2 regions of the Nocardia sp. NPDC003345 genome follow, and region 2 is predicted to be linked to the other one. Evidence: predicted binding sites of a transcription regulator. Region 2 holds the regulator's gene; the other holds the start of a gene.
What was found. The regulator HspR, encoded in region 2, represses chaperone genes until heat shock. The targets are predictions, from matches to a motif close to ANNTGAGTNNNNNNNACTCANNT.

Region 1: lon (endopeptidase La) is a predicted target of HspR. The motif match lies at 3,460-3,482, and genes of this name have one in related genera.

Annotation. Positions count from the first base shown of each region.
Region 1 is NZ_JBSFRU010000030.1:2,525-13,386, reverse strand. Features, by position in the region: gene ACWDU1_RS06180 (hypothetical protein) at 1-368, opposite strand, end outside; gene ACWDU1_RS06175 (cyclase family protein) at 489-1,286, shown strand; gene ACWDU1_RS06170 (thiamine pyrophosphate-binding protein) at 1,283-2,992, shown strand; gene ACWDU1_RS06165 (cytochrome P450) at 3,070-3,444, opposite strand; gene lon (endopeptidase La) at 3,559-5,895, shown strand; gene ACWDU1_RS06155 (fasciclin domain-containing protein) at 6,077-6,721, shown strand; gene sigK (ECF RNA polymerase sigma factor SigK) at 6,873-7,547, shown strand; gene ACWDU1_RS06145 (anti-sigma factor) at 7,540-8,370, shown strand; gene ACWDU1_RS06140 (molybdopterin-dependent oxidoreductase) at 8,570-10,156, shown strand; gene ACWDU1_RS06135 (ABC transporter ATP-binding protein) at 10,170-10,862, opposite strand, start outside.
Region 2 is NZ_JBSFRU010000295.1:391-7,865, reverse strand. Features, by position in the region: partial or broken gene ACWDU1_RS25440 (Hsp70 family protein) at 1-250, shown strand, start outside; gene grpE (nucleotide exchange factor GrpE) at 247-969, shown strand; gene dnaJ (molecular chaperone DnaJ) at 997-2,175, shown strand; gene ACWDU1_RS25425 (heat shock protein transcriptional repressor HspR) at 2,175-2,588, shown strand; gene ACWDU1_RS25420 (FAD-binding oxidoreductase) at 2,827-3,606, opposite strand; gene ACWDU1_RS25415 (globin domain-containing protein) at 3,656-4,813, opposite strand; gene clpB (ATP-dependent chaperone ClpB) at 5,148-7,475, shown strand, end outside.

The DNA of each region.
Region 1 (10,862 bases), on a different contig from region 2:
TCGAGATCCAGTTCGTGAATGAAATCCCGCGGACTGCCGATCCGCATCAACGCCTTGTCGACACAGATACTGGCCATTTTCTCGGCACGCGCCGGGATGAAACCCTGGAAGCCGAGCCGGGAACCGTCCTCGGAAAAGGTCGGCAGTACCTGCACCCGGCGGGGCAGATACGGGTAGAGCACATCGAGGCCGGGAATCCGGACGCCGCGGAACAGCAGCGGCCAGAAAAGCATCAGCACGCCGGTCCAGTTGGTGAGCCAGCCGGCCGCGGCGCTGAAAATGGGGAAGCTGACCAGATCCACCACGAATTTGGTCTGACCGGTGAATTCCTCCCAGTTGATCAACACTCCGGACGAGAGTGTGATCATCGCGCGCTCCCCCTCGGGCCGGATTGTGAATCGGAGATCATCACATTGTCACCGGCCCGTCCCGGGTGTCAATCAGCGCCACCCGCCGCCGTGGACGCCGCACAGGAATAGGGTGCCGATATGACCAACCCGCCGCCCGCCCCGGTGCTCACCGAATTCCTCGACGCCCTTCAGGCCGGACGGCTCGAAGTCATCGATCTCACGACTCCGCTGAGCAGCGCCACCCCCGCGCTGCGCCTGCCCGCCCCGTTCGCCAATCTGATCGACTTCGGGCTCGAGGAGGTCAGCGCCTATAACGAGCCCGGGCCCTTCTGGCGGCACAACAACATCCACACCGGCGAACATATCGGCACCCATCTCGACGCCCCGGTGCACTGGATCACCGGCCGCGACGGCGACGACGTCTCGCAGATCCCGGTGCGGCGGCTCATCGGGCAGGCGGCGGTGCTCGACCTCACCGCACGGGTCGCGGCCGACCCCGACTATCTGCTCACCGTCGCCGATGTCGAAGAGTGGGAGGGTCGCCACGGCCGCCTCACCGCCGGGACCTGGCTGCTGCTGCGCACCGGCTGGGAGGCGCGCGGTGGCTCCGAGTCCGAGTTCCTCAACACCGACGACACCGGCTCGCATACCCCGGGCGTGGCCGTCGAATGCGCCCGCTGGCTGGCCACCGAACGCGATATCACCGGCCTGGGCGTGGAAACGGTGGGAGTGGACGCCGGACTGGCCGGGGGATTCGATCCCGCCTTCCCCGTGCACCACTTCTTCCTCGGTAACGACAAGTACGGCCTCACCTCGCTGCGTAATCTCGGCCGCCTGCCCGCGACGGGGGCGATGCTGGTGGTGAGTCCGCTGCCGATCGTGGGCGGCACCGGCAGCCCGTCGCGCGTACTGGCCGTCACCGGCGCGGACCTGTGACGGCCGGCCGGGAGACCGACAGCTCGCCGGCGGCCGGCGAGGGCGCGGCCGTCTACGGTCCCACGGTCGCCGATGTGGTGGGCCGCGCGCTGGCCGACCTCGGTGCGGGGCACTGTTTCGGGGTCGTGGGCAGCGGCAACTTCGTGATGACCAACGCACTGCGCGTGGGCGGGGTGCCGTTCACCGCGACCCGGCACGAGGGCGGCGCCGCCACCATGGCCGACGCGTACTCGCGGATGTCGGGTCGGGTCGGCGTGGTCTCGGTGCATCAGGGTTGCGGGCTCACCAACGCCGTCACCGGGATCGGTGAGGCCGCCAAGAGCCGGACGCCGATGATCGTGCTCGCCGCCGACAGTCCCGCCGCCGCGCTGCGGTCCAACTTCCGGGTGGACCAGGACGCGCTGGTCCGCAGTGTGGGAGCGATTCCCGACCGGGTGTACTCGGGGCAGACGGTGGTCGCCGATGTGACGCGGGCCTATCGCACCGCCGTCACCCTGCGGCGCACGGTGGTGCTGAATATCGCCATCGACGTCGCCGCGGCCCCCGCGACCGTCACCGGGCCGATAGCCGCGACGGTGGCTCCGGCGCGGGTGCGGCCGGATTCCGGATCCGTGACCCGCCTCGCCGAAGCCCTGCGGACGGCCCAGCGTCCGGTATTCGTGGCCGGCCGCGGCGCCCGCGGCGCCGGCCCGGTGCTCGCCGAACTCGCGCGAGAATGCGGCGCGCTGGTGGCCACCTCCGCCGTGGCCAACGGCCTCTTCGCCGGGGACGAGTTCGGTCTGGGCATCTCCGGCGGGTTCTCCACCCCCGTCGTGGCCGAGCTCATCGCGGCCGCCGATCTCATCGTGGGCTGGGGATGCGCGCTGAACATGTGGACCATGCGGCACGGCCGGCTGATAGGTCCCGAGACCACGGTCGTGCAGGTCGACGACGATATCGACGCGGTCGGCGCGCACCGCCCGGTCGGCTTCGGGGTGATCGGCGACTGCGGCCTGACGGCCGAGGACCTACTGGCGCGGGTCCGCGGGTCCGGGCCGGTGACCGGCTATCGCACCCCGGAGGTCGCCGCGCTGCTCACCGAGGCCGGCCGCTGGCGCGACGTGCCGGTCGAGGACACCTCCACCGGCGAGCGGATCGATCCGAGGGTGCTCTCGATCGCGCTCGACGGACTGCTGCCGGCCGAGCGCGTAGTGGCGATCGACTCCGGGAACTTCATGGGCTACCCGGCGACCCATCTGGAAGTGCCGGACGAATTCGGTTTCTGTTTCACCCAGGCCTTCCAGTCCATCGGGCTGGGCCTGCACACCGCCATCGGCGCGGCCTTCGCCCAACCCGGCCGGCTACCGGTGCTGGGTGCCGGCGACGGTGGTTTCCTGATGTCGGTGGCCGAACTGGACACCGCGGTACGGGCCGAGTTGCCGCTGGTGGTGATCGTGTACAACGACTCCGCCTACGGCGCCGAGGTCCACCATTTCGACGACGCCGACTACACCACGGTGACCTTCCCGGAAACCGATATCGCCGCGATCGCGGCGGGATTCGGCGCCACCGGGATCACGGTGCGCACGGTCGACGATCTCGCCGGTGTCCGCGACTGGCTCGCGGACTATTGCGCGACGGGACGAGGGCGGCCGCTGGTGATCGACGCGAAGATCAGCACCGACGGCGGCGCGTGGTGGCTGGCGGAGGCATTCGCCGGGCACTGACCGGTGCCCGGGACCGGTCGTCGTCGCCGGAACCCGTTGCGGTTCACCGGAACTCGAACCCCGGGATCGGCCCGGGATCAGTGGATCGATGCCGCGGGGGTTCCGAGGGCGACCGGCTGGCTGCGCAGTCCGCGCAGGACCGGGCTCGCGACGCGCCGGGGAGCACCGGCGGCGGCGATATCGGGAACGCGGCGCATGAGCTCTTCTATGGCGACGGTGGCCTCCATCCGGGCCAGAGTGCTGCCGATGCAGTAATGGACACCGGCCCCGAAGGCCGGCCGGTCCTGTGTATTCGGGCGGTCGAGCCGGAAATCGTCCGGGTCGGGGAACTGCCGCGGGTCGCGATTGGCCGAGCCGACCAGCGGTAATACGTACGCCGGGAGAAATTCGCGTACAAGCCGTGAACCGCCGGAAATTCGCCTTCGGCGAACACGTCGCCCGGCGCGGAACAAAGGCAAACCTCTCGAAGTTGAGTGCGAGTAGCTCAAGTATTGGAGGTTGCGTTCGTGAGTACACCCCAGAATCTTCCGGTGCTGTTCCTGACCGATCCCATCGTGCTGCCCGGCATGGTCGTGCCGATCGAACTGGACGAATCCGCACAGGCGGCGATCGACGCCGCACAGGCCGGGAAGACCGAAGCCGTCCTGCTCGCCCCCCGCCTCACCGAGGGTTACGCCTCCTACGGCGTGATCGCCACCATCGAACAGATCGGCCGGATGCGCGGCGGCACTCCGGCCGCGGTGCTGAAGGCGGAACGGCGCGCGAAGATCGGGCACGGTGTGACCGGCCCCGGCGCCGCGCTGTGGGTGGAGGCCGAACCGGTCGACACTCCCGCCGCCGACGGTCGCACCCGCGAACTCGCGGCGGAGTACAAGAAGCTGGTCGTCTCGGTGCTGCAGCGTCGCGAGGCGTGGCAGATGGTCGACGCGTTCAACCAGCTCACCGACCCCTCGGCCATCGCCGATACGGCCGGCTACGCCGCCTACCTCTCCACGGAACAGAAGCGTGAACTGCTGGAGACCCCGGATGTGACCGCCCGGCTGAACCGGCTGATCGAATGGACCACCGCGCATATCGCCGAGGCCGAGGTCACCGAGAAGATCGGTGACGAGGTCCGCGAGAATATGGAGAAGAGCCAGCGCGAATTCCTGCTGCGTCAGCAGCTCAACGCCATCCGCAAGGAGCTCGGCGAGGACGAACCCGACGGCGCCGACGACTACCGCACCCGGGTCGAACAGGCCGACCTGCCCGATGCCGTACGGGAGGCGGCGCTGCGCGAAGTGGGCCGGTTGGAGCGGTCCAGTGATCAGAGCCCGGAAACGGGCTGGATCCGGACCTGGCTCGATACCGTGCTCGAACTGCCGTGGCAGGTCAAGACCACCGACTCCACCGATGTGGCGGCGGCGCGGGCCGTGCTCGACGCCGACCACCACGGGCTGGACGAGGTGAAGGACCGCATCGTCGAATACCTGGCGGTCCGGGCCCGGCGCGCGCAGCGCGGACTGGATGTCGTGGGCGGGCGCGGGTCCGGTGCCGTGCTGGTGCTGGCCGGACCGCCCGGGGTCGGCAAGACCTCGCTCGGGGAATCCGTGGCGCGGGCGCTGGGCCGTGAGTTCGTGCGGGTCGCCCTGGGCGGCGTGCGCGACGAGGCGGAGATCCGCGGACACCGCCGCACCTATGTGGGCGCCATGCCCGGCCGGATCGTGCGGGCCGTCAAGGAGGCCGGTTCGATGAACCCGGTGGTCCTGCTCGACGAGGTCGACAAACTGGGCGCCGATTTCCGCGGCGACCCCGCGTCGGCACTGCTCGAGGTGCTCGACCCCGCCCAGAACCACACCTTCCGCGACCACTACCTGGATATGGACCTCGACCTGTCCGACGTGCTGTTCCTGGCGACGGCCAATGTCATGGACACCATCCCCGGCCCGCTGCTGGACCGGATGGAAGTGATCACGGTGGACGGCTACACCGAGGACGACAAGGTCGCCATCGCCCGCGAATTCCTGCTGCCGCGGCAGCTGGAACGTAACGCGCTCACCGCCGACGAGGTGCGGGTCACCGATGCGGCGCTGCGCGAGATCGCGGCCGACTACACCCGCGAAGCGGGGGTGCGGCAGATGGAACGCTTGATCGCGAAGGCGCTGCGCAAGGCCGCGACCCGGCTGTCCGAGGCCGGCACGGAGGAACCGGGTGGTGACGCGGACGCCGCTGTCGAGGCCGGTACGGGCGCCGGGACGGCCCTGGTCATCGATATCGCGGACCTGAAGGATTACCTCGGACGGCCGCGCTTCACCCCGGATTCGGCCGAACGCACCGCGGTTCCCGGGGTCGCGACCGGACTCGCGGTGACGGGCCTCGGTGGTGACGTGCTCTATATCGAGGCCAACACCGCCGAAGGCGAACGCGCCCTGACCCTCACCGGTCAGCTGGGTGACGTCATGAAGGAATCCGCGCGGATCGCGCTCACCTATGTGCGGTCGCATCTGGGCGAGATCGGTATCGAATCCGCTGTGCTGGACCGCAATCTGCACGTCCACGTCCCGGCGGGCGCGGTGCCCAAGGACGGGCCCTCGGCCGGTGTCACCATGGTCACCGCGCTGGTGTCGCTGGCGCTGGGGCGCCCGGTGCGCTCGGATGTCGGGATGACCGGTGAGGTCACGCTGAACGGCCGGGTCCTGCCGATCGGCGGGGTGAAGCAGAAACTGCTGGCGGCCCAGCGGGCCGGACTGAAGACGGTGTTCATCCCGGCGCGCAACGAACCGGATCTGGACGACGTCCCCGCCGACGTGCTGGCCGATCTCGACGTCCGGCCGGTGGGCGATGTCGCCGAGATCCTGGCGTACGCCATCGAACCGGTCCGGGAAGCGGATCTGGACGGGCGGCCCCTGGCGGTCAGCGCCTGATCCGCCGAAAACAGCGGGCCGCGGCCGAACCGGAAACGGTTGCCGCGGCCCGCTTTCGCGTCCGTGTTCCCGGTCGTTACCGTCGCGCACCCATCCGTACCGGCAGGCCGGCCGAATTCCGTCCAGCAATGTTCGCAGCGCGGCCGTTCGGGTCGTCCTGGCCGGAAAGTGATGGAATTCCATGAAGCGCATACAGCGTGTGGTGCTACTGGCGGCGATCTCGTCGACCGCGCTCCTGGGCACGACGGGGTGTTCGGGCGAGGAGAGTTCCGCCGACGCGCCCGCTTCCGCGAGCAGCGCCCCGCAGACCTCCGGGGCCGCCGACGATCCCGCCGCCGGTCTCGTGGGAGCCGGTTGCGCCGAGTACGCCGCGCAGGTGCCCTCCGGCGCGGGCTCGGTCGGCGGAATGGCCCAGGATCCGGTCGCGGTGGCGGCGTCGAACAATCCGATGCTGAAAACCCTGGTCCAAGCGGTGTCCGGGCAGCTCAATCCGCAGGTGAACCTGGTGGATACGCTCAACGGCGGAGAGTTCACGGTTTTCGCGCCGGTCGATTCGGCATTCGGCAAACTCGACCCGGCGGCCGTCGAAGGTCTGAAGACCGATTCCGCGGCTCTCACCGATATCCTCACCTATCACGTGGTGCCGGGCCGGATCGAACCCGGTGATATCGCCGGCGACCACACCACGGTGCAGGGCGCCCCCGTGACGGTCACCCGCACCGGCGACGATATCGAGGTCGGTGGCGCGTCGGTGATCTGCGGCGGCGTGCAGACCTCGAACGCCACGGTCTACATGATCGACGGGGTGCTCATGCCGCCCGCGTGAGCGATTCGTGCCCGCCCGCCTGCCCGGTGGACCAGACTGAGCCCATGATGCGCCGGGACCGTCACAGTGACCTGCACTACAACCGGTTGTTCGAACCCATCCCCGGCGACGGGGGCGGCGAACACCTTGCCATGCAGTGGAGGGCACGATCATGACGAACTGGCCGGATTCCGGCTCCGGCCCGATCCGTCTCCGGGATGCCGGGCCGGAGATCGGCGACGGACCCGAGGTTTGTGCGGCCCGCCCGGCGGGCCACGACGACCGGGCCACCGCCCGGCGTCACGCCGAACTCCTGCAGGCCGCCGGGAGCGGTGACCGTGAAGCGTTCACCGACTTCTACCGGGAGACCAGCCCCCGGGTGTTCGGGCTCGCGCGGCGGATCCTGCGCAGCCCGGCCGCGGCCGAGGAGGCCACCCAGGAGGTGTACCTGCAGGTCTGGTCCGCGGCGGCACGCTACGACCCGGCCCGGTCGAGCGCGATCGGCTGGTTGATGATGATCACCCACCGCCGCGCGGTCGACCGGGTCCGGGCCGAGGAGTCGGCCACCGGGCGCGAGATCGTTTACGGGCACACCCATCTGGGCCGGGACCACGACATCGTCACCGAAACCGTGCACCAGCGGCTGGACGAGGCGGCCGTCCGGGACTGTCTGGACGTGCTGACCTCCACGCAGCGGGAGGCGGTCGCACTCGCCTACTACAGCGGGCGCACCTACCGGGAGGTCGCCGACCAGCTGGAATCGCCACTGCCCACCATCAAGAGCCGTATTCGTGACGGTCTGAAACGGCTCCAGAACTGCCTATCAGGGGTTGCCTCCGATGCCTGACACCTCACCACCCGATTCGCCGGGTGGCCACAGCGACCTGATGGATCTGGCTGTTCCGTACGCCCTCGACGCCGTATCCGGCGACGAGAGCGCCGAGATCGAACAGCGGGTGCGTGCCGCCGATCCGGAAACCGTCCGGAGTTTCGACGACACTGTTCACGAGGTCCGGGAGGCCATGGCAGCGCTGTCGGTACTCGACGCGCAGGCGCCGCCGGTCCATGTGGAAGCCCGGATCCTGGCGGCGCTCGACACGCTGCCCGGAGCCCGTTCGGACGTGCGCACCGGCGCGCGCGCCGACGTGTCGCCGGGAGCTATCTCCGGAGCCGGCGCCACCGTGTACGAGGGGGCCGACGATCTGGCCCGGGCCCGGCGGCGCAGGACGATGCGACGGCTCGCGGCCGCCGCCGCGGCGGTAGTGGTCGCGGTCGGCGTCGCGGTCGGTGTAGGTGTGTTCGAGGGGACCGAGGAGGGCCCGGGCGGCACGATTTCCGCACAGCAGGTGCGGGAACGGGCAGACGCCCGGACCACCACGGCCGCCATCGGCGCCGGCACCCTCACCGTGCACAGTTCCGCCGAACTGGGCGCCGTCACGGTCTCCTTCGACGCGGTGCCCGCGCCCCCGGACGGCAGTGATTACCAGCTGTGGCTGATCGATGCGAGCGGGACCCCGCGGTCGGCCGGTGTGCTGCCCGAACTGCCCGCCGAGGACGCCCCCTATGTCACCGGATTCGCCACCTCCGACCAGCTCGCGGTGACCCTCGAGCCCGACGGCGGGTCACCGGCGCCGACCACGTCTCCGCTCGGCGCGGTGACATTGGGCTGAGCGTCCGCCGATACCGGACCGCGCCTTCCCGGCACCGGTTCGGTCACGGCCGGCCCTGTTCCGACTGCGATATCTGACGGTTCGGTGACGCCTGTTCCGGCCGTCTTCCCCGGTCGTGCCCGGAATGACACCATCCGCAGCGGGGAGTCCGAACGAACCCCCGGCAGCGGGCGGTGGCCCGAGCAGGAATGAGGCGGTCATGCAGGACACAACCGGAACCACGGAAAGCGATTCGCGAAGCCCGGACGGTCGCGGGATCGGCGCGGTCGCGGCGGGACTGTGCGGTCTGCTGGCCGCCGCGATGGTGCTCGGGATCGCGGAACTGTTCGCCGGCCTGATCGATCCGGACGCCTCCCCGTTCGTGTCGACCGGGGCGACCGTGGTCGACCAAACCCCGGCCGCGTTGCGCGAGTTCGCCATCGAACAGTTCGGCACCCGCGACAAGGCGGTGCTCTTCCTGTCCATGGCGGTGGTGATGGCAGTGCTGGCCGTGGTCGCCGGGTTGCTGGAACGACGAGGCCCGTACGGCAGTCTGCTGCTGGTGGCGCTCGGCCTGATCGTCTGTGTGCTGGTCCTGTTGCGTCCCAACGCGACCCTGGTGTTCGCGCTTCCGATTCTGCTCGGGGTCGCGGCCGGTGTCGCCACTCTGCGCTTCCTGATCGCGCGGGCGCCGGGGAGCGACCCGCGCGCCGAACCGAGCACGGGTCCGGCCACCGATCCGTCGCGTCGAAAGTTCCTGGCCCTCGCCGCCGGGGCGGCCGCGGTCGCGGCGGGGAGCGCGATGGCGGGGCGCTGGATCGGAGAGCGGATGCGCGCGGTCGCGGCCGATCTGGAACAGTTCGTCCTGCCCCGGCCGCGGGTTCCCGCGCCGCCCGTCCCGCCGGGAACCGATCCGCCGGTGCGCGGGCTCACCTCGTTCGTCACCTCCAACGCCGACTTCTACCGCATCGATACCGCGTTGCGTATTCCGGCGGTGACCAGCGCGGACTGGCGGTTGCGCATCCACGGCATGGTGGACCGCGAAATCGTGTTGAGCATGGACGATCTGCGCCGCCGGCCCGCGGTGGAGAAGATCGTCACGCTCACCTGTGTATCCAACGAGGTCGGCGGCGACCTGATAGGCAACGCGTGCTGGGTCGGCTATCCGCTGGCCGAGTTGCTGGCGGAGGCCGGGGTACGGCCCGACGCGGATATGGTCCTGTCCACCAGCGCCGATGGTTTCACGGCCGGGACTCCCGTGGCGGCACTGACCGACGGCCGCGACGCCCTGCTGGCGGTGGGGATGAACGGACAGCCGCTGCCGGTCGAGCACGGGTACCCGGCCCGGATGGTGGTGCCCGGGCTGTACGGCTACGTGAGTGCCACCAAATGGGTGGTCGATCTCGAACTCACCAGATTCGATATGGCCGAAGCGTATTGGACCCGGCGCGGCTGGTCGGCGCGCGGTCCGATCAAAACCGCGTCCCGGATCGACGTTCCCGCCGCTTTCGGTGACCTGGCGCCGGGACCGACCGTGGTGGCCGGGGTGGCCTGGGCGCAGCAGCGCGGTGTCGCGGCGGTCGAGGTACAGGTCGACAACGGCCCGTGGCAGCCCGCCGAGCTGGCGCCGGAGTATTCGCTGGACACCTGGCGTCAATGGACGTGGCGCTGGGACGCCCCTCCCGGTACGCACACCCTCCGGGTCCGGGCCACCGACGGGAAGGGGAATGTGCAGACCGATCAGCGCGCGAGCCCGGCACCCGACGGTGCCACCGGGTGGCATTCCCGGTCGGTCACCGTCGGGTGAAACCGGTTGTGGCTCAGGCCACGACCGGCGCCGGCTCGTCGGCGAACTGGGTCCGGTACAGCTCGGCGTAGCGTCCGTCGGCGGCGAGCAGGTCGCTGTGGGATCCGCGTTCCACGATCCGTCCCCCTTCCACCACCAGGATCTGGTCGGCCGCGCGGATGGTGGAGAGCCGATGCGCGATCACCAGGGCGGTCCGGCCCTGCAGTGCTTCGGTGAGCGCCGCCTGGACCGCTGCCTCGGAGGTGGAATCGAGCGAGGCGGTGGCCTCGTCCAGTACCACCACACGCGGCTGTTTCAGCAGCAGCCGGGCGATGGTGAGCCGCTGCCGTTCACCACCGGACAGCCGGTATCCGCGTTCGCCGACCACGGTGTCCAGGCCGTCGGGCAGTGCGGCCACGAGATCGCCCAGCCGGGCCCGGGTCAGCGCGTCCCACAGTTGTTCCTCGGTGGCCACGGGATCGGCGAGCAACAGATTGGCCCGGATGGTGTCGTGGAACAGATGCCCGTCCTGGGTGACCAGCCCGACCGTGTCCTGGATGGAACGGGTGGTCAGCTCCCGCACATCGGTGCCGTTGAGCCGGACCGCGCCGGAATCGACGTCGTAGAGCCGCGAGACCAGTTGCGCGATGGTCGATTTGCCGGCTCCCGAGGAGCCGACGAGCGCGATCAGCTGCCCGGGCTCGGCGCGCAGCGTGACACCGTGCAG
Region 2 (7,475 bases):
GAAGACCAAGGTCGAGGCCGCGATCGCGGAGGCCAACGAGGCGCTCAAGGGCACCGATACCGCAGCGGTGAAGGCCGCGGTGGAGAAGCTGGCCACCGAATCGCAGGCCCTGGGGCAGGCGATCTACGAAGCCCAGGCGCAGCAGGAGGGCGCGGCAGGTTCCGGTAACGGTGCCGCCGCCGACTCCGGCGACGACCAGGTGGTCGACGCCGAGGTCGTGGACGATCCGGTCGACACGGAGAAGAAGTGACGAATACGGGAAACAACGACAAGCCGGAAGAGCCCTCGGAGCCGGTGAGCTTCGTCGACAAGCGCAAGATCGATCCGGAGACCGGTGAGGTCCGCGAGCCCGCCGGGGCGGCCAACGGTGCCGCCCCGGCCGGGGGCGAGGAAGGTGTCTCACCGCAGGCGCCGCAGGCCGGAGTGGACGAGGATGCCGCCGAGGCGGCGACGGCCGACGCGCCGGTCGCGTCCCCTGCGGACGAACTCGCCGAGCGGACCGCCGATCTGCAGCGCCTGACGGCGGAGTACACCAACTACCGGCGCCGGGTCGAGCGCGATCGCAAGACCGCGATCGACAACGCCAAAGCGGGAGTGGTCAACGAACTGCTCGGTGTGCTCGACGATCTGGATCGTGCCCGCGCGCACGGTGATCTGGAGACCGGACCGCTGCGGTCGGTGGCCGACAAGCTCGCCGAGGCGTTGCGTAAACAGGGCCTCGAGGAGTTCGGATCCGAGGGTGAGCCCTTCGATCCGAATCTGCACGAGGCCGTTCAGCACGAAGGCGCCGGGCACGATCCGGTGATCGGTGTGGTGATGCGCAAGGGTTACCGCTTCGGCGAGCGGGTGCTGCGGCACGCGCTGGTCGGGGTCACCGACGGTGTGGGCGATACCGTGCCGGATCCCGGCACCGCGGCGGCCACCGCCGGGCCGGAGGCATCGGATGCTGATGCCGGCTCCGGTAATTGACGATAGTGCGAGAGGAGGAGACGCTCGGTGAGCCAGCGGGAGTGGATCGAAAAGGACTTCTACAAGGAGCTGGGCGTCTCCTCCAACGCCTCCACCGACGAGATCAAGAAGGCGTACCGCAAGCTCGCCCGTGATCTGCATCCGGACGCAAACCCGGGTGATGCCCAGGCCGAGGAACGGTTCAAAGCCGTCAGCGAGGCTCATACCGTGCTGTCGGATCCGGCCAAACGCGCCGAATACGACGAGACCCGCCGCCTGTTCGCGGGCGGCGGGTACGGCCGGGGCGGCGGTTTCGCGCCCGGTGGCGGTGGCGGCGGGTTCTCCCAGAGCTTCGACCTGGGTGATCTGTTCGGGCAGGCCGGTGCCGGTGCCGGTGCCGACGGCGGTCTCGGCGATATCTTGGGCGGTCTGTTCAACCGGGGCGGCGGCGGTACGCGGACCGGTCAGCGGCCGCGCCGCGGTGCCGATGTGGAGGCCGAGACGACTCTCGGTTTCCGTGAGGCGGCCACGGGTGTCACCGTGCCGTTGCACCTGACCAGCCCGTCCCCGTGCACCACCTGCCACGGCAGCGGAGCCAAACCGGGCACCAGCCCGCGGGTGTGCCCCATCTGCAACGGCAGCGGTGTGGTCAGCCGCAACCAGGGCGCGTTCGGGTTCAGCGAACCCTGCGACGACTGCCGCGGCACCGGATCGATCATCGATGACCCGTGCGTGGACTGCCAGGGCAGCGGTATCCAGAACCGCACCCGCACCATCAATGTCCGGATCCCGCCCGGTATCTCCGACGGCCAGCGCATCCGGCTGGCCGGCCAGGGCGAGGCCGGGCTGCGGGGCGCGCCCTCGGGCGACCTGTTCGTGACGGTGCGGGTCGGCCAGGACAAGGTCTTCGGCCGGGCCGGCGATGACCTCACGCTGGCGCTACCGGTCAGTTACAGTGAATTGGTGCTCGGCACGACCGTATCGGTGCCCACTCTGGAGGGCCGGGTCGGCGTGAAGGTGCCACCGGGCACCGCGGACGGCCGCATCCTGCGGGTGCGTGGCCGCGGGGTTCCCAAACGTGGTGGCGGAGCCGGTGATCTGCTGGTCACCGTGAAGGTCGCCGTGCCGCCGAAGCTGGACGACGATGCCGTGGCCGCGTTGCGCGCGCTACAGGAGGCGGAGAAGGCCAGCGGCTTCGATCCGAGAGCTGGATGGGCAGGTGCGTGATGTCCACTGATCCGAAACGGACACCCGAGGGCAGTTCGGCGCGTGCCGAATACTTCGTCATCTCGGTGGCCGCCCAGCTGGCCGGTATGCACGCCCAGACGTTGCGTACCTACGACCGGCTGGGCCTGGTCACCCCGCAACGCACTTCGGGTGGCGGTCGGCGCTATTCGGAACGGGATGTGGAACTGCTGCGCGAAGTGCAGCGGTTGTCCCAGGACGAAGGCGTCAACCTGGCCGGGATCAAACGGATCATCGAACTCACCAACCAGGTATCCGAACTCCAGCAGCAGGTGGTGGAACTCTCCGCCGCGCTGGAGCGGGAACGCAGCCGTCCGGACTACCGCCCGGAACTGATTCCGCCCCAGCGCAATACCGCCTTGGTGGTCTGGCAGCCCCGCAACCGGCGGCGGTAGCCGGGCCGTCTCCGGTCGCCTCGATGAAACCCCGTGGAAAGTCATCCGCGGGGTTTCATTCGTCAGACGAGTCCTCGCGAAGGGCACCCGGCAAACTGATTCGACAAACACTCGACCGGCGCCGATGACGTCGGCGCCACGGATTGTAGGTCAACTGGGCGCGGTACCACGAAGAACCACTGCTCTTCCCGGTTCCGGGAATACTGCTGATCGGCCCGCGCCGGCGGGTCCGTACAGCTCAGGCGCCTTCGAATTGGATGCGTTCGGGTGGGGTGCCGGTGTCGAGGAGACGTTCGACCGTGGAGCGGGTCATGGCGGGGGAGCCGCAGACCAGGACCTGGTGGTGGTCGAAGGAGCCGTATGAGCCGACGACGTCGGCGAGGGTGCCCTGGATGAGGTCGTCCTCGTCGAATCCGATATCCACCCGGTGGCTTTGGTGCCATTGGTCCGGCCAGGACGGGTCCTCGAGCCGTTCCACGACCGGGACGACGGTGAGCCAGGGCAGGCTGTGGGCGAGGATGACGAGCATATCGGCGGCGTAGAGATCGCGGGGGGAGAAGCCGCCGAAGAAGAGGTAGGTGGTGGGAGGCTCGGGATGCCGTGCCAGCTCCAGGATCTGGGAGCGCAGGGGGGCCAGGCCGGTACCGCCCGCGATCATCACCAGCTCGTCGCCGTCGGGGTCGACGGTGAACATGCCCTGGGGCGCGGAGAGTTTCCACCGGTCGCCGACGGTGGTGTCGGCGACGATTCCGCCGCTGCACCAGCCCCCCGCGACCGTGCGGACGTGGAACTCCATCTTGCCGTCCAAAGAGGGCGGCAGGGCGGGAGAGAACCGGCGCCGCATCCCGGGGAACTGCGGCACTTCGACCTCGACGGACTGCCCCGCGGTGAACGGCACGTATTCGCCGACCAGCCGGATCACCGCCATATCGTGGCGTAGCCGATGGTGTTCGACGACATCGGCCATCCAGTAGGCCTGCCGGTTCCGGTCGTGGGACAGGCGGGGGTCGTTGGTCATACGCGGGCCTCAACCCTTTCGGGGCCTGGTGTTCGGTGCGGGCACCGGATCAGACCGGGTCGGTGCTGATGATCTCTTCCGGCGTGCCCACCGCGAGCAGCGCGCGCCGGGTGTCGGCGATCATCGTCGCCGAGCCGGCGATCTGGATCTGCCGATCCTCCCATGCGCCGAAACTGGCCACCACCGCGCCGAGGTTGCCGACGAGCCGCCGGTGCATTCCGTAGGGCGCGTCCTCGGTGGGATGCGGGTACCACCAGGGGTTGGTTTTGTGCTCGCAGACCGGGACCACGGTGAGCCACGGGTTGCTCTGCGAGAGCTGCCACATGTTCTCCACGTCGTACAGGTCGCACGGGTACACCCCGCCGATGAAGAAATGCACCCGCGGGTTGATACCGCGCCGCCCCATCTCGATCAGCTGCGCGCGCAGCGGGGCGACCCCGGTGCCCGAGCCGATCATCAGCACATCGCTGCCGCGGTCCTGGTCCACCTGCAATCCGCCGAGCGGGCCGCCGATGAGCCAGCGGTCGCCGACCTTGGTCTCGCCGACGATGGAGGGGCTCACCCAGCCGCCACGGACCTTGCGGACGTGGAATTCGATCTCCCCGTAGGGGTTCGACGGGATGGCGGGGGAGAGGTAACGCCACATGCGCGGGCGCTGCGGTACCGAGACCGGGACGTACTGCCCGGCCAGGTAGGGGATCGGATCGTCGGACTGCAGCCGGACGATGGCCAGATCGTCGAGGACGTGCCGGTGGCCGACGACGGTGGCCTCCCAGTAGGGCGGGGCGTCGTCGGAGTTGGCGCCGATCGCCATGGCGGCCGAGATCAGCAGACAGACATCTCGCCAGCCCTCGGCGAGTTCTCTGGTCCAGTAGTGGCCGTTGTAGTTCTGGAAGGCGGCGTAGAGCGCGGGCCCGGCCAGGTCGTAGTGCGCGGCTTCGACGCCGTACTTGCGGTGGTCGCGGGCGAGTTGTTCGAGGAACTTCTGCGCACGGTCCCAGTCCTCCAGATGGTCGAGCATGTACTGGATCGCGGTGACCAGTCTCTTCGCCTGCATCTCCATGGCCGGAGGGAAGAGTTCTCGCAGCCGCGGGTTCTCCGCGAACAGGTGACTGTAAAACGCGCTGACCAACCGCTCGGGTCCAGCCGGGGTGTCTAGTACCGACTGGAAATTGGCGCGGACCAGCGCTGCCGAACGCGCATCCACGGCGTGGAGCTTCCTTTCCCTGAAATCTGCCCGAAGTGACGTAGCCGTTACCGGCCGTCCTTCACTCGACCAGTATCCCCGAAAATTGTGATGATGGTGGATGTGAAATACCAGTACCGGGTTTGAGTGATCTTGTTCGCGGGTATCGCGCCTGGGCCGCGCGCCGTGATCCGGCTTTTTTTCGGCAACCGGTGTCTGGGTCCATGGACGGAAAAATATCAAACTTGAGCGGAACAGACTCAACCTTTCGAACGTTGGAACGGTCAGAACGGCACGAGTCCCCGCCAGCGGGTGCGGTTGCCGGAGGAGATATCGACTAGCAGGAAGGTGCTTCGTGGACTCGTTCAACCCCACCACCAAGACCCAGGCCGCGCTCACCGCCGCGCTGCAGGCCGCGTCGGCCGCCGGGAACCCCGAGATCCGGCCGGCCCACCTGCTGGTGGCGCTGCTGGACCAGACCGACGGTATCGCCGGCCCGCTGCTGAAGGCGGTGGGCACCGATCCCGCGACCATACGGCGCGAGGCCCAGGACATCGTCGACCGGCTGCCGCGCGCGTCCGGTGCCACCACCACACCCCAGCTCGGCCGGGAAGCGCTGGCCGCGATCACCGCCGCCCAGCATCTGGCCACCGAACTCGGCGACGAATACGTGTCCACCGAGCATGTGATGGTCGGCCTCGCCGACGGCGACACCGACATCACGATGCTGCTGCAGAAATACGGGGCGAGTGCCGCCGCGCTACGTGAGGCGTTCACCGCGGTCCGCGGCAACGCCCGGGTCAGCAGTCCTGATCCGGAGGGTAGTTACCAGGCACTCGAGAAGTACTCCACCGATCTCACCGATGCCGCGCGCGCCGGCAAACTCGACCCGGTGATCGGGCGGGATACCGAGATCCGCCGGGTCGTCCAGGTGCTCTCCCGGCGGACCAAGAACAACCCGGTGCTCATCGGCGAGCCCGGCGTCGGCAAGACCGCGATCGTCGAGGGCCTGGCCCAGCGCATCGTCGCGGGCGATGTGCCGGAATCACTGCGCGGTAAATCCGTCGTTTCGCTCGATCTGGGTGCGATGGTGGCGGGCGCGAAATACCGCGGTGAGTTCGAGGAGCGGCTCAAGGCCGTACTCGAGGAGATCAAGTCCAGCGCCGGGCAGATCATCACCTTCATCGACGAACTGCACACCATCGTCGGCGCGGGCGCGACCGGCGAATCGGCGATGGACGCCGGCAATATGATCAAGCCGATGCTGGCCCGGGGCGAGTTGCGGCTCGTCGGCGCGACCACGCTGGAGGAGTACCGCCAGCACATCGAGAAGGACGCGGCCCTGGAACGCCGCTTCCAGCAGGTGCTGGTCGGCGAACCCACGGTGGAGGACACGGTCGGGATCCTGCGCGGTATCAAGGAGCGCTACGAGGTGCACCACGGGGTACGGATCACCGACTCCGCGCTGGTCGCCGCGGCCACCCTCTCCGACCGCTACATCACCTCCCGTTTCCTGCCCGACAAGGCCATCGACCTGGTGGACGAATCGGCGTCGCGGCTGCGGATGGAGATCGATTCGCGGCCGGTGGAGATCGACGAGGTGGAACGGGCGGTACGCCGCCTCGAGATCGAGGAGGTGGCGCTCGCCAAGGAGACCGACGAGGCCTCCAAACAGCGACTCGAGAAACTGCGGGCCGAACTCGCCGACGACCGCGAGAAGCTCAATCAGCTCACCACCCGCTGGCAGAACGAGAAAACCGCCATCGACCAGGTCCGGATCCTCAAAGAGCAGCTCGAGGGCCTGCGCGGGGAGTCCGAACGCGCCGAACGCGACGGCGACCTGGGTAAAGCCGCCGAACTGCGGTACGGCCGCATCCCGGCGCTGGAGAAGGAGCTCGCCGAGGCCGAACGCGCCTCCGGCGCGGCGGCCGACGGCGAGGTGATGCTCAAGGAGGAGGTCGGCCCGGACGATATCGCGGAGGTGATCTCGGCCTGGACCCATATCCCGGTGGGCCGCCTGCTCGAGGGCGAGACCGAGAAACTGCTGCGGATGGAGGACGAGCTGGGCCGCCGGGTGGTCGGGCAGAACGCCGCGGTGCAGGCGGTATCCGACGCCGTACGGCGCGCCCGCGCCGGAGTCGCGGATCCGAACCGTCCCACCGGCTCGTTCCTGTTCGTCGGCCCCACCGGCGTGGGCAAGACGGAGCTGGCCAAGGCGCTCGCGGATTTCCTGTTCGACGACGAACGGGCGATGGTCCGCATCGATATGAGCGAGTACAGCGAGAAGCACGCGGTCGCGCGGCTGGTCGGCGCCCCGCCCGGATACGTCGGCTACGACCAGGGCGGTCAGCTCACCGAGGCCGTGCGGCGCCGGCCCTACACGGTGGTGCTGTTCGACGAGATCGAGAAGGCGCACCCGGATGTGTTCGACATCCTGCTCGCCGTCCTCGACGAGGGCAGGCTGACCGACGGCCAGGGCCGGACGGTGGACTTCCGCAACACCATCCTCATCCTGACCTCCAACCTGGGCGCCGGCGGTGATCCGGAGTTCGTCATGAACGCGGTCCGCGCCGCCTTCAAACCGGAGTTCCTGAACCGGCTCGACGATGTGGTCATGTTCGCCGCCCTCGACGAGGACCAGCTCGCCCACGTGGTGGACATCCAGCTGGACCAGCTGCAACGC